DNA from 2 places in the Ancylobacter sp. TW_SC_1 genome. Region 1 is predicted to be linked to the other one. Evidence: predicted binding sites of a transcription regulator. Region 1 holds the regulator's gene; the other holds the start of a gene.

Region 1 (7,174 bases):
CACACCATCCGGGCGATGCTAGATTTTGCCCATGCTGTTCGATCTGCCCGATCACGAGACGCTCTACCGCGCCCTTCTCGACCGCGACGAAGGCTATGAGGGCCGCGCTTATGTCTGCGTCGCCTCCACCGGCATCTTCTGCCGGATGACCTGCCCCGCGCGCAAGCCGAGGCCGGAGAACTGCACCTTCGTCGCGACGGTCGGCGAGTGCATCGAGGCCGGCTTCCGCCCCTGCCGGCGCTGCCATCCGCTGCAGCCCGCGGCGAGCGCCGACCCGGCGATCGGGGCACTGCTCGCCGCGCTCGATGAGCATCCCGCGCGCCGCTGGAGCGAGGACCATGTCGCACGGATGGGGTTCGACCTGTCGACGGTGCGACGCAGCTTCAAGCGGCAATTCGGCATGACCTTCCTCGAAATGGCGCGGCACCGGCGGCTGAGAGAGGGCTTCGAGACGCTCTCGGACGGCGGCAAGGTCATCACCGCGCAGCACGACGCCGGCTTCCAGTCGGCGAGCGCCTTCCGCGCCGCCTTCGCCCGGCTCATGGGCTGCGCGCCGGGCGACATCGCCGGGCATGGCACGCTGCTGGCCGACTGGATCAGCACGCCGCTTGGCGACATGATCGCCATCTGCAGCGCCTCCCATCTGCACCTGCTGGAATTCATCGAGCGCAAGGGTTTGCCGGCCGAGATCGCGCGGCTGCGGAAGCGGGCGCGCGGCGATCTCGGAATCGGCGGTTACGCCCCCACCGAGCAGATCCGCGCCGAGCTCGCCGACTTCTTCGCCGGTACGTCGGCCGCCTTCCGGACGCCGCTGGCACTCGACGGCAGCGCGTTCACGCGCGCCGTCTGGTCCGAGCTGCGGCAGATTCCACCCGGCGCGACGGTGAGCTATTCGGAAATCGCCCGCCGGATGGGGCAGCCCTCGGCGATCCGCGCCGTCGCCCGGGCGAACGGCGCCAACCAGATCGCGCTGGTGATCCCCTGCCACCGCGTCATCGGCGCGGACGGCTCGCTGACCGGCTATGGCGGCGGGCTCTGGCGCAAGCAGCGGCTTCTGGAGATCGAGCAGCAGTACCGGCAGGGTCGCGACAGGGTCGCCGCGACGGGGTGATGCGACGCCACCCCCCCGCATCATCCCGGCCGATGCGCAGCTTGGACGGCCCGTCAGTGCGCCCGGGCGAACATCTCGTTGAACGAGTAGCCGGAGCCGCGCACGGTGCGGATCGGGTCCGGCTGACGCGCCCGGTTGAGTGCCTTGCGCAGGCGTCCGACATGCACGTCGACCGTCCGCTCGTCGATATAGACGTCCTGTCCCCACACGCCGTCGAGCAGCTGCTCGCGCGAATAGACCCGTCCCGGCGACTGCATGAGAAATTCCAGCAGGCGGAACTCGGTGGGGCCGAGATGCAGCTCGCGGCCGGCGCGGTGCACCCGCTTGGTCTCGCGGTCGAGCTCGATGTCGCCGGCGCGCAGCAGGGTCGAGATGTGCTCGGGCTTGGCCCGGCGCAGCAGCGCCCGCACCCGCGCCACCAGTTCGGGAACCGAGAAGGGCTTGACGACATAGTCATCCGCGCCGGTGGCGAGGCCGCGCACCCGCTCGGTCTCCTCACCGCGCGCGGTGAGCATGAGGATCGGCATGCGCTCCGTGTCGGGGCGCGCGCGCAGGCGCCGGCACAGCTCGATGCCGGAGAGCCCCGGCAGCATCCAGTCGAGGATCAGCAGATCCGGGACGCTTTCGCGCAGCCGGGTCTCGGCCTCGTCGCCGCGCCCGACGCTCTCGACCGCATATCCCTCGGATTCGAGATTGTAGCGCAGCAGGAGGGTGAGGGGCTCCTCATCCTCCACGATCAGAATATTGGTCGGCATGGTCTGGTTCCCGATCGTTCGTGGGGCACCGGGGGCCTCAGGCCGGGAACGCCACGCTGGTCAGGCTGCTGGTGTCCTGCTTCGGCCGTTCCTCCGTCAGGAGCTGACCGGTGACGAGATAGTGGATCGTCTCGGCAATGTTGGTGGCGTGGTCGCCGATGCGCTCGATGTTCTTGGCGCAGAACAGCAGGTGCGTGCACAGCGAGATGTTGCGCGGGTCCTCCATCATGTAGGTGAGGAGTTCGCGGAACAGCGAGGTGTAGAGCACGTCGACCTCGCCATCGCGCTGCCAGACTTCCAAGGCACGGGTCTCGTCGCGGCTCGCGTAGGAATCGAGCACCATCTTGAGCTGCTCGAGCACGATGGTCGACATGTGCTCCACGCCGCGCACCAGCTTCTGCGGATGGAACTCGCCGGTGAGGGCGAGGACGCGCTTGGCGGTGTTCTTGGCGAGGTCGCCGATGCGCTCCAGATCGTTGGCGATGCGCATGGCGGCGACGATCTCGCGCAGGTCGCCGGCCAGCGGCTGGCGGCGGGCGATGATGAGCACCGCCTTCTCCTCGATCTCCCGCTGCAACAGATCGACCGGACCGTCGAGCACGATCACCTTCTGGGCGAGCTCGCTGTCGCGCTTGACAAGCGCCTGCACGGAGTCGGCGACAAGGCGTTCGGACTGTCCGCCCATCTCGACCACGCGGCGGCCGAGTTCCTTCAGGTCGGTGTCGAACGACGAGACGATATGTTCGGTCATGGGTCAGGCCTCTCTCGTCGTGCGTTCAGCCGAAGCGGCCGGTGATGTAGTCGCGGGTGCGGGCTTCGCGCGGGTTGGTGAAGATCTCGTTCGACGCGGCGACCTCGATCAGTTCGCCGAGATAGAAGAACGAGGTGATGTCGGCACAGCGCGCCGCCTGCTGCATGTTGTGCGTGACGATGACGATGGTGAATTCCTGCTTCAGCTCGTCGATCAGATCCTCGATCTTCGAGGTCGAAATCGGATCGAGCGCCGAGGTCGGCTCGTCGAGCAGGATCACTTCCGGACGCACCGCGATGGTGCGGGCGATGCACAGGCGCTGCTGCTGGCCGCCGGACATGCCGAGCGCCGAGGTGTGGAGACGGTCCTTGGTCTCCTCCCAGATCGCCGCCTTGCGCAGGCACCATTCCACGCGCTCGTCCATCTGCGCCTTGTTGAGGCGCTCGTGCAGCTTCACGCCGAAGGCGATGTTGTCGTAGATCGACATCGGGAACGGCGTCGGCTTCTGGAACACCATGCCGATGCGCGAGCGCACCACGGTGGAATCCAGATCCTTGCTCAGCAGGTCGGCGCCGTCGAACAGGATCTTCCCTTCCGCGCGCTGGCCCGGATAGAGCTGGTACATGCGGTTGAAGATGCGCAGCAGCGTGGACTTGCCGCAGCCCGACGGCCCGATCATCGCGGTGACGCGCTTCTCGGGAATGTCGAAGTTGATGTTCTTCAGCGCATGGTTGTCGCCGTAATAGAAGTTGAGCTTCTCGACCTTGAGCTTGGACTCGGCCGACGGCGCGGTGGCGCGATTGACGGCGGAGGCGATGTCGATCGACGTTTCGGGTGCGAAGTTCATGGTCCGTCTCACTTCATCTTCGCCAGGACGAGGCGGGAAAGGATGTTCAGGGTCAGAACCCCGACGGTGATGATGAGGGCGCCCGCCCAGGCCAGAGCCACCCAGTCGTCGAAGGGGCTGGCGGCGTACTGGTAGATGGCGATCGGCAGGCTGGCCATGGGGCTGTTCATGTCGAGCGACCAACTATTGTTGCCGAGCGAGGTGAACAGCAGCGGCGCCGTCTCGCCGGCGGCGCGGGCGACCGCCAGCAGGATGCCAGTGACGATGCCCGCGCGTGCCGCTCTCCAGGTCACGAAGGTGACGACCTTCCACTGCGGCGCGCCGAGCGCGAACGCCGCCTCGCGCAGGCCGATCGGCACGAGGTTGAGCATGTCCTCGGTGGTGCGCACGACGACCGGGATGATGATGATGGCGAGCGCCACCGCGCCGGCCCAGCCGGAGAACCCGCCAAAGGGCATGACGAGGATCTGGTAGACAAACAGGCCGATGAGGATCGACGGCGCGGAGAGCAGCACGTCGTTGACGAAGCGAACCGCGTTGCCGACCTGCGTGCCGCGGCCGTTCTCGGCGAGGAAGGTGCCGCACATCAGGCCGATGGGCGTGCCGACCACGAGAGCGATGCCGATCTGGATCAGCGAGCCGACGATCGCGTTGAGAAGACCGCCCTCCTGCCCGGGCGGAAGGGTGATGCGGGTGAACACGTGCGGGCCGAGCGCGGGCAGGCCGCGGATCACCAGGGTCCAGAGGATCCAGGCCAGCAGGAGCAGGGCCAGCACGGCGAAGAGCGTGCTGATGACCTTGACTGTGTAGTCGGTCGCGCGGCGGCGGACGAGCGATGACATGTAAGCTTCCTCAGCCCTTCAGCTTAGAGCGAACGAGAAGGCGCGACAGCGCGAGCACGATGAACGAAATCACGAACAGGATGAAGCCGAGCTCGAGCAGCGACTGCAGCTTCAGCGAGCCGGGCGCGGCCTCGGGAAACTCGTTGGCGATGGTCGAGGCGATGGTCGAGCCTGGTGCGAAGAGCGAGGCCGACATGCGGGTGGCGTTGCCGATGACGAAGGTCACGGCCATGGTCTCGCCGAGCGCACGGCCGAGGCCGAGCATCACCGCGCCGACCATGGCGGTGCGGCCATAGGGCACCGAGACGTTGCGGTAGACCTCATAGGTGGTGGCGCCAACGCCGTAGGCGGATTCCTTGATCATCGGCGGCACCGATTCCAGCACCTCGACGAACATCGCGGTGATGAAGGGCAGGATCATGATCGCCATGATCAGGCCGGCGGTGAGCATGCCGGCGCCGAGCGGCGGGCCCTGGAACAACGCGCCGATGAAGGGGAGCGGGCCCAGCCAGTCGATCAGCGGCGGCTGCACATAGGCGGCCATCAGCGGCACGACGACGAAGAAGCCCCACATGCCGTAGATGATCGAGGGAATGGCTGCGAGCAGCTGGATCGCCACGCCGATCGGCCGGCGCAGGGCGCCCGGCGCGATCTCGGTCAGGAAAAAGCCGATGCCGAAGGACAGCGGCAGCGCGATCACGACGGCGATGACGGCGCTGAAGATGGTGCCGAACACCATGACGCCGGCGCCGAACTTCTCGGTCACCGGGTTCCAGGTCGTCGACCAGAGGAAGTTGATGCCAAACTCCCGCAAGGCGGGAAGCCCACCCTCGAACAGCATGGCGATGATGAGGCCGAGCAGCACCAGAACGAGAATGCCGCTGCCCCAGAGTATTCCCACGAAGACTGGGTCGCTGACGCGCCCGGCCGGCTTGCGCTCAGAAACCAGTGCCGGATCAGCGGTGCCGCTCAATGTGGCGTCCATGTGCGAAAGGTCCCTCAGGAACAGACGGAAACGGCGGCCTTGAAAGTGGCCGGGAAGATATCATGCAATGGGCGCGGACGCGTCGCGTCCGGCAAAGACGAAAGGGAGGGATGCACGCATCCCTCCCCTGTATTCAGTGATGTCAGTGCGACCAGACCGGCTTGCCTTCGGCCTTCACTTCCGTCTTCCAGGCCTCGCGGACGCGGTTGGCGACGTTCTCGGGAAGCGGGATGTAGTGCAGCTTCTCGGCGATGGCGCCGCCATCCTTGAACGCCCAGTCGAAGAACTTGATGACCTCGGCCGCCTGCGGGCCCGACTTCGGCTCCTTCGGCAGCAGGATGAAGGTCGCCGAGGTGATCGGCCAGGTGGTTTCGCCGGGGGTGTCGATCATCGACGCGGCGAAGTCCTTGGCACCGGCCCAATCGGCATTGGCGGCAGCCGCCTGGAAGGCGGGAACGGTCGGCGCGACGAACTTGCCGGCCTTGTTCTGCAGCTCGGTGGTGATCAGATTGTTCGAGGAGGCGTAGATATACTCGACGTAGCCGATCGCGCCCTTGGTGTTCTTGACGGTGCCGGCAACGCCTTCATTGCCCTTGCCGCCCGCGCCCGCCGGCCACTGAACCGAGGTCGCGGCACCGACGTTCGACTTCCACTCCGCGCTCACCGCCGAGAGGTAGGTCGCGAAGACATAGGTCGTGCCCGACCCGTCCGAACGGTAGACCGGAACGATGGCGAGGTCGGGAAGCTGCGAGCCCTTGTTGAGCTCGACGATCTTCGGGTCGTTCCACTTGGTGATCTTGCCGAGATAGATGTCGGCGAGAACCGGGCCGGTCAGCTTGACCTGGTTGGCAGCGACGCCGTCGAGGTTCACGATGGCGACGACCGAACCGATGACGGCCGGAAACTGCAGCAGCTTCTGCGCGGCGAGCTTGTCACTGGCGACCGGCGCGTCGGAGGCGCCGAAGTCGACGGTGCGGTTGAAAATCTGGGTCTGGCCGGCACCGGAGCCGATCGACTGGTAGTTCAGGCCGGTACCGGTCTTCTCCTTATAGGCGACAGCCCAGGCCTGGTAGACCGGGGCCGGGAACGTGGCGCCGGCGCCGGTGATGTCGGCGGCGAAGGCGGCGCCCGAAAAGACGGCGCCGAACGACAGCGCCGCGGCGCCGAGCAAATGAGTGAATTTCAAGGGTCTTCTCCTTAGGTCGGGAGACCGGCTGCATCGCGGAAGACGCACCCGAATGCGCGATTGGCCGGAGGGTGGATTAAGGTCACACGGGACTCTTAACGCCCGGCGACCAAGGTTCTATGACCCTGAGATGACGCCTTGATGACAATTCAAGTTATTGATTTATTTGCTGTTTTCTTCTCGTTCGCAGGCAACGTGGAAAGTCGCACCGAGAATGTCGAGCCTTCGCCCGGTGCGCTCTCTATGCCGAGCTTGCCACGATGGCGCGCAACGATGTGCTTGACAATGGCAAGGCCGAGCCCGGTACCGCCCTGCTCGCGTGAATGGGCGGTATCGACGCGGTAGAAGCGCTCGGTGAGGCGCGGCACATGTTCCGGCTCGATGCCTGGCCCGTAATCGCGTACCGACACGACCGCATCGCCTCCCTCGCGCGCGACCGTGACCTCGATCCGCCCGCCGGACCCGCCATATTTCAGCGCGTTCTCGATGAGGTTCTCGAAGACGCGGATGAGCTCGTCGCGATCACCGCGCACATTGACCGGAGGTGCCGGGTGCTCGAACAGAATCTCCACCCCGCGCTCGCGCCCCAGCGGACCCAGCGCGTCGCGCACATGGCTGATGACCGCCAGGAGGTCGACCTCCGACTGCGGCCGCAGATGGGCGTTGAGCTCGATGCGCGAGAGCGAGAGCAGATCGT
Region 2 (7,174 bases), 2.3 Mb from region 1:
CTGGTGACGTGGAACCAGCTGTTTCGCGACTATCTCGACATGCCGGAGGAGTTCCTCGGCACCGAGCACACCTTCTCCGACTACATCCGCTATCTCGGCGCGCGCGGCGAATTCGGCGACGTCGACATCGAGACCGCGCTCGCCCAGCGCCTCGCCCAGCTGGAGACGCCGCACCGCTTCGAGCGCACGCGGCCGGACGGCACCATCCTCGAAGTGCGGCGCGATCCTGTGCCGGGCGGCGGTTTCATCGCCATCTACACCGACATCACCGAGCGCAAGCTCGCCGAGATGAAGCTGCGCGAGGACGAGGAGCAATTGCGCGCCATCGACGCGGCGGCGCCGGTCGGCCTCGTCATCATGGATTTCGCGCACAACGTCATCCGACATTCCAATGGCTGTTTCGGCCGCCTGATCGGCCGCGACGTCGCCACGCTGATCGGCCAGCCGGTCTCGGTGTTGCTCGGCGATGCGGAAAAAGGCCGGCAGCTCGTCGACGTCCTCACCAGCCCGTCCACCGAGCGGCAGGAGTTCAACCTGCCGCATGCGGACGGCTCGACGATCTCCACCATCGTCTCGCATGAGCGGCTCGACTTTCGCGGCACGCCGGCGGTGATCGCCACCTTCGTCGACATCAGCGACCGCGTGCGCATGGAGCATCAGCTGCGCGAGGCCAAGGAGGCGGCGGAATCGGCCAGCCAGGTGAAATCGGCCTTCCTCGCCAATATGAGCCACGAGCTGCGCACGCCGCTCAACGCCATCATCGGCTACAGCGAGATCCTCTCCGAGGACGCCGCCGACAATGGCGACACCGCCATGGTCGCCGACCTCGACAAGATCCAGGCGGCCGGCAAGCACCTTCTGGGGCTGATCAACGACATCCTCGACCTCTCGAAGATCGAGGCCGGGCGGATGGACGTCTATCTCGAACAGGTGTTCCTGAGCCGGATGGTCGACGAGGTGAAGACCATCGTCAGCCCGATGATGCAGAAGAACGCCAACCAGCTGGTGATCGACTGCCCGATCGACATCGGCACGCTGCGCACCGACCTCACCAAGCTGAAGCAGAGCCTCATCAACCTGCTGAGCAATGCCGCCAAGTTCACCAAGGACGGCACCGTGACGCTGCGCATCTCGCGCGACAGGATGATCGACGGCTGCAGCGCCATCCGCTTCGATGTCACCGACAGCGGCATCGGCATGAGCGAGGAGCAGATGGGCCGCCTGTTCCAGGCGTTCACCCAGGCGGATTCCTCGACCACCCGCAATTTCGGCGGTACCGGGCTCGGCCTCACCATCACCAAGCATTTCGCCGCCATGCTGGGCGGCACGATCTCGGTAAAGAGCGAGGCGGGCAAGGGGTCGACCTTCACCATCGAGCTGCCGGTCGAGACGCATGTCGCGCCCGCCGAGAGCGGTGCGGCGGACATCGTCGATCCGGGCGCTCCCTCCGAGCCGGGCGCGATCACCGTGCTGGTGGTCGACGACGACCCGGCGGTGCATGAAGTGCTCGCGGCGACGCTCGGCAAGGAGGGCTACCTCCTGCGCCACGCCCGCGACGGCATCGAGGCGCTCAACATCATGCGCAAGGAGCCGCCGGACATCGTCACGCTCGACGTGATGATGCCGAAGATCGACGGCTGGTCGGTGCTCGGCATCATGAAGTCCGAGCCCGAGCTGGAGCATATCCCGGTCATCATGCTCACTATCGTCGACGACCGGAACCTCGGCTATTCGCTCGGCGCGTCGGAATACATGACCAAGCCGGTCGACCGGCAGCGGCTGATCGCGCTGATCCACAAATTCGCCCCCGGCGCCGACGAGGGCGTGGTGCTGGTGGTGGACGACGACCCGCAGGTGCGCGCCATGGTGCGTACGACCATCGAGGGCGCCGGGCTCGCCGTGGCCGAGGCCGGCAACGGGCAGGAGGCGATCGGCTGGCTCGATGCTCACCATCCGCCGTCGCTGGTGCTGCTCGACCTGATGATGCCGGTGATGGACGGCTTCACCTTCCTCGAAAAGGTGCGGGCGGTACCGAAATATGCCGAGCTGCCCATCGTCGTGCTGACCGCCAAGGAACTGACGGATCACGAGCGCGATTTCCTGGCGCGCAACACGCTGCTGATCCTCAACAAGAGCGCGCAGCCGATCGGCACGCTCGGTTCGGCTCTGGCGCATATCGCCGGTCGCGGCCATTGAACGGAGCGGGAGCGATGGCGAAGATTCTTCTGGTCGAAGACAATGAGATGAACCGCGACATGCTCTCGCGGCGGCTCGCACGCAACGGCTTCGAGGTGGTGATCGCGGTGAACGGGCAGGAGGGCGTCGATCTCGCTCTGTCGGAGAAGCCGGCGCTGATCCTCATGGACATGAGCCTGCCGGTGCTCGACGGCTGGGAGGCGACGCGCCAGGTGAAGGCCCATCCCGAGACCGCCGGCATACCGGTGATCGCCCTCACGGCCCACGCCATGGCCAAGGACCGCGAGGACGCCATGGCCGCCGGCTGCGACGACTTCGACACCAAGCCGGTGGAACTGCCGCGCCTGCTCGGCAAGATCAAGGCGCAGCTCGGCATGGCCGAGTGAGCGGGCCGCAGCGGGCGTGCGTCTTGTCACCGTCCCGTCATATGACGACCCGATAACGGCGTACGTCTTGCCTATCCCGACTCGGCCGGCGTTTCGTCGGCCGGATTTTTTCAGGCGTGATTTCCCCAGGCGTGCTTGTCCATTGAAGGGCCGTCCCGTGTCCGTTCGAAGCAGAGAGTAGTCGGGCGTATGGCGACGATCGCGCTTCTGCTGAGCGGCCTGGGACTCTTCTTCATCGGCGTCCGGGGGCTTTCGAGCAACCTTGTGCCGCTGGTCGGGCGCCGCGCGCGCGCGGCCTTCGCCCACGCGCTGCGCGGGCCGTTCAGCGTCGCCGTCAACGGCACCATCGCCGGCATGGTGACGCAGAGCTCGACGGCGGTGTCGTGGATCGTCGTGTCCTTCGTGCGCGGCGGCGTGCTGACCGACGGACCGGCGCTGCTGGCACCGACCTGGGCGAATGTCGGCACCTCGCTGCTGCCGCTCATCGTCGCCATCGACACCTCGACCGTCGCGGGAATCGTGATCGGCGTGGTCGGCTTCGCCACCTATTTCCGGCTCGCCCGCGGCGACCGCATGCGCAACGTGCTGGAGGCGGCGCTTGGGGCGGCGCTGCTGCTGTTCGGCATGCATCTCGTCTCCGTCGCCGTCGGTCCTATGCGCGAGGCGCTGATGCACCATCCCTGGTGGGATTCGGCGGTGCAGAACCCATGGCTCCTGGCACTGCTCGGCGCCGGCTTCTCGGTCGCGGCGCAGTCCTCCTCGGTGGCGGCGGCGCTGGCCGTGGCGGCGGTCGGCGGCGGGCTGCTCGACCTCTGGTCGGCGTTGCCGCTGATCGCCGGGGCCAACGCCGCCGCCATGATCAACAACGCGGCGCTGATTCCGGGCGAGACCAGTCCTGGCCGCGTCGTCTTCAGCCTGCAGGTGGTGCAGAAGGCCGGCGGGTCGATATTGCTGGCGGCTCTCGCCCTCTTTGCCGCCTGGCGCCCGGACGCCATGGCGGCGCTGCTCGGGCCGGAAGGACACGATGTCGGCGCCGAGCTGGCGCTGGTCTTCCTCGCCGCGCAGATCGGCGGTGCGACCATCGCGGCCCTGATGCAGAAGACGACCCGCCGCATCGTGGCGCGCCTGCTGCCGATGGACGCGGCCGAGACGCTGTCGCAACCTGCCTTCCTGATGCGCGAGGCGCTGAACGACACGGCGGCCGCGCTCGACCTGTCGACCCGCGAGGTGGCGCGCCTGAGCGCGCGGCTGCCGCAGCTGCTCGAGCATGTGCGCGAGGAGGGCGACGTCTCCGTGCCGCCGGCGCCGGTGCTGCGCGCCGCCGGGTCGAGCCTGTCGGGTTCCATCAAGTCCTACCTCGCCTCGCTGCTCGACGCGCATCTCGCGCGGGACCAGGTGGCGGTCGCGCTGCTGCTCGACGACGCGGCGACCAATGCCGGGGCACTGCATGAGGCGGTGGCGGACTATGCTCTCGAGGCGGCGACGGCGCGCGACCTGCCGACGGCGCAGCGGCTGACCGAGGCGCTGCATCTGCTGCTCGGCGCGGTGGCCGAACATGCGGAGAGCCTCGGCGCGGAGGAGCCGGACCTGGTGCTGAGCCTTCTGGGCCATCGCGACCATCTGATGGAGGAACTGCGCCAGCGGCTGTCCTCGCAGCAGGAGATATCGACCCAGGTGCAGAACGCGCTGTTCCGCATGACGGTGCTGTTCGAGCGCATCGTCTGGCTGGCACGCCGGCTGGTGAACGACTTTACCCAGGTGCACCGCGCGCTGAACGCCTCCTGAGACCTCGTCAGGCGGCGAGGGAAAAGCCCAGCCGGAGGACGTTGCGTCCCCCCGCTCGCTCATAGGCGAAGCTGTCGCTGAGGGTCCGCACCAGATGCACCCCGAGCCCGCCGATGCGGCGGTCCTCGACCGTGCCGGTGACGTCGGGCGCGGGGGCGGCGAAGGGGTCGAACGGCTCGCCGTCGTCGCTGAAGACGAGTTCGAGCCGGTCGCCGACGCGCCGCACCCGCACCTCGATCTCGCCGTCACGGCCGTCGGGATAGCCGTAGTCGACCGCGTTGTTGAAGAACTCGTCGACCGCGAGCTGGAGCCGGTAGGCCGGCGTCGGCGCGATGCCCGCCTCCGCGACGAAGGCCTCGATCCGGTCGATCAGCCCATCGAGCTGGCCCAGATCGTTCCTGAGGCGGATGTCGAGCTCAAGGTCGGTCATGGCCCGTTCCGCCGGTCCGGCTGGCTGGGTTCGGTCAGACTAGCGTGGCGAGTGCCGCCTCGCGGTTCTGGTGGATCGGGATGAGGGTCGAGAAGCCGCTGACGTCAAACACCTCATGCACCTGCGGAACCAGGCCGCAGACGGCGAGCGTGGCGCCCGAGCTGCGCGCCAGCTTGGTGGCCTTGAGCACCACGCGCAGACCCGCGGAGCTGATGTAGGTGAGTTCGGCGAAGTCGAGCAGGACGACGCTGCCGTCGCCCGGCACCGTCGCGAGGAACTCGTCCAGCTTGGGAGACGAACTGCTGTCGAGCCGTCCCTTCACGGTTGTGACGAGGACATTGCCCTGGACGATGCGGTCGATATGTATCAAGGCCCGGCTCCAGAAATACCGTTACGGCAACGCGTAAACGACGGCCCGCGCCTCTCGGCGCGCCTGCCAGCCACTCGCGTGAGGATCGCCCCAGAGTTATCGGCAAAGCTGAAATGGCGCAAGCGGAGGGCCTGCCGTCGGACCCCGGCCCCGCCTGGACCCGGGCCCCACTTAGACCTGGTCAGTGCTCGAAGCGCATGGTCAGCATCTGACGCTCGCCATCCTTGGCGAGCACCAGCTTGTCGGCGCGTTTGCTCAGCATATAGCCGACGAAGCGGGCGACGGCCTGCGCGTCGCCGAGCAGGTCCTCCGGCGCCGGGCGATGGGTGGGAATCTCGATCGCCTCGCCCTTGTAGAGCAGGCTGACGTCGAAATTGTTCTCGTCGAAGTGGGCACGCATCTCCAGACTCTCGGCGACGCCGGTGTCGAGCAGCATCTCCACGCCCTCGGCGACGACCGGAATGGCGACAGCGACGACGTCGCGCCGCGCGCCCCACAAATCGCCCTGGCGTTCGAGGAATTCGGTCGTGACGGTGAACGGATTGTCGCCGACCGCGACCTGGCGCGAGGCTTCCTGGCGGATGCCGATACGGAAGAACAGGTTCAGCGCGATGGCGACGCCGGTGGAGACGGACAGCGGCGATTCGAGGATGGGCTGCATCCATTCCGGCGTGCTGTGCACGAGTTCGGGCAGGATCGCCACGGCGAGGCCGGTGAGCACGGCGAGGCCGACCGTGAAGATGCGCCGGTCGCTGAGGCGCCGGGAAAGGATGAGCTCCATGCCCGCCACGATGAGGAAGGCGGCGGCATAGATCAGGATCGCGCCGATGACCGGGGGCGGGATGATGGTCAGGGCGGCGATCAGGCGCGGCGAGAATGCCGCCAGGATTATCACCACGCCCGACACGGCGCCGACCCGCCATGCCGTCGTACCGGTCGCAAAGGCGATGCCGATGGCGGCGGAGGACGAGGCGCTGGCGAAGCCGCCGGTGACCGCCGTGCCCATATCGGCGATGGTGTTGGCGCGGATGGCGCGGCCGGCCTGCAGGAGATCGGCGCGGCGCCAGTCCGCATCGTCCATGCGCTGCATCGACACGACGGTGCCGAGCATGTCGACCGCAGAGATCACGCCGGTGAGGATGGCGGCGGGAACCAGCGCCCAGGAAATGAAGCTGATGCCGGGGAAACCGAGCTTCGGCAGGTCGACGAAGGGCAGGGAGGAGAAGTTCTGCGCCGGCACCGGGGCAACGCCGACATAGGCCGCGAGCGCCCAGCCGACCCCGGCGCCGATGGCCACCGCGAACAGCCGCAGGAGGCCGCGCGAGAACACGGCGAGCAGGATGATGATGACGAGCGCCACCAGGCTGACCATCGGGTAGCGCAGGTCGATCGCGTGGCCGCCTTCGGCGCTCAGGCCGAACACCCGGCGCAGCGCCGGTTCGGCCAGCGCCACACCGAGCATGGTGACGGCGACGCCGCAGATTTCCGGTGGGAAGACCGCGCGCAACGCGCCCATGAAGCGGGACAGCGTGAGCTGAGACACGGCCGCGATGAGGCTCATGCCGGCATAGAGCGCCGGGCCGCCGGCCGCCAGCGACTGCACGGCGAGCGGCAGATGCGCCATGTTGGGAATCTGCACCAGCAGCATGCCGGCGCCGGGCCGGGGCAGGCACTCCACCAGCGTCGCGAGCCCCATGAAGATGATGCAGCTGGTGATGAATATCTGCGTATCCTCGAAGGACAGGCCGGCCTCGACGGCGGCGACCAGCGGGTAGACGAGGAAGAGCAGAGCGAGGGTCGCGTGCTGCACGCCGAGAACGATGAGCGTGCCGACCGGCGGTTTCTCGTCGACCGAATAGAGAATGTTGGAAGGCTTGCGCGACATAAGAGGGAGCTGACCAAAGGAAGGAGGGGCGACGGACGCCGCCATCGCCGGTCCCGTCTCGAAGCGGCGGATTTCTCAGCGGGTCGGTACCGTTGCGTGGGGAATCCGATGAGTGACTATGG

What was found. Region 1 encodes PhoB, which activates phosphate uptake and scavenging genes when phosphate is short. Its sites were predicted from a motif close to TGTCATNNANCTGTCAT; they were not measured.
Region 2: the regulator PhoB is predicted to act here: its motif matches at 2,607-2,623, upstream of AC1PZ7_RS12460 (Na/Pi symporter).

What each region holds. Positions count from the first base shown of each region.
Region 1 is NZ_CM166365.1:436,430-443,603, forward strand. Features, by position in the region: gene AC1PZ7_RS01975 (bifunctional transcriptional activator/DNA repair enzyme AdaA) at 32-1,111, shown strand; gene phoB (phosphate regulon transcriptional regulator PhoB) at 1,165-1,866, opposite strand; gene phoU (phosphate signaling complex protein PhoU) at 1,904-2,617, opposite strand; gene pstB (phosphate ABC transporter ATP-binding protein PstB) at 2,643-3,464, opposite strand; gene pstA (phosphate ABC transporter permease PstA) at 3,473-4,306, opposite strand; gene pstC (phosphate ABC transporter permease subunit PstC) at 4,317-5,291, opposite strand; gene pstS (phosphate ABC transporter substrate-binding protein PstS) at 5,434-6,477, opposite strand; gene AC1PZ7_RS02010 (ATP-binding protein) at 6,627-7,174, opposite strand, start outside.
Region 2 is NZ_CM166365.1:2,694,226-2,701,399, forward strand. Features, by position in the region: gene AC1PZ7_RS12450 (response regulator) at 1-2,196, shown strand, start outside; gene AC1PZ7_RS12455 (response regulator) at 2,211-2,582, shown strand; gene AC1PZ7_RS12460 (Na/Pi symporter) at 2,772-4,367, shown strand; gene AC1PZ7_RS12465 (ATP-binding protein) at 4,375-4,797, opposite strand; gene AC1PZ7_RS12470 (STAS domain-containing protein) at 4,832-5,167, opposite strand; gene AC1PZ7_RS12475 (uracil-xanthine permease family protein) at 5,349-7,052, opposite strand.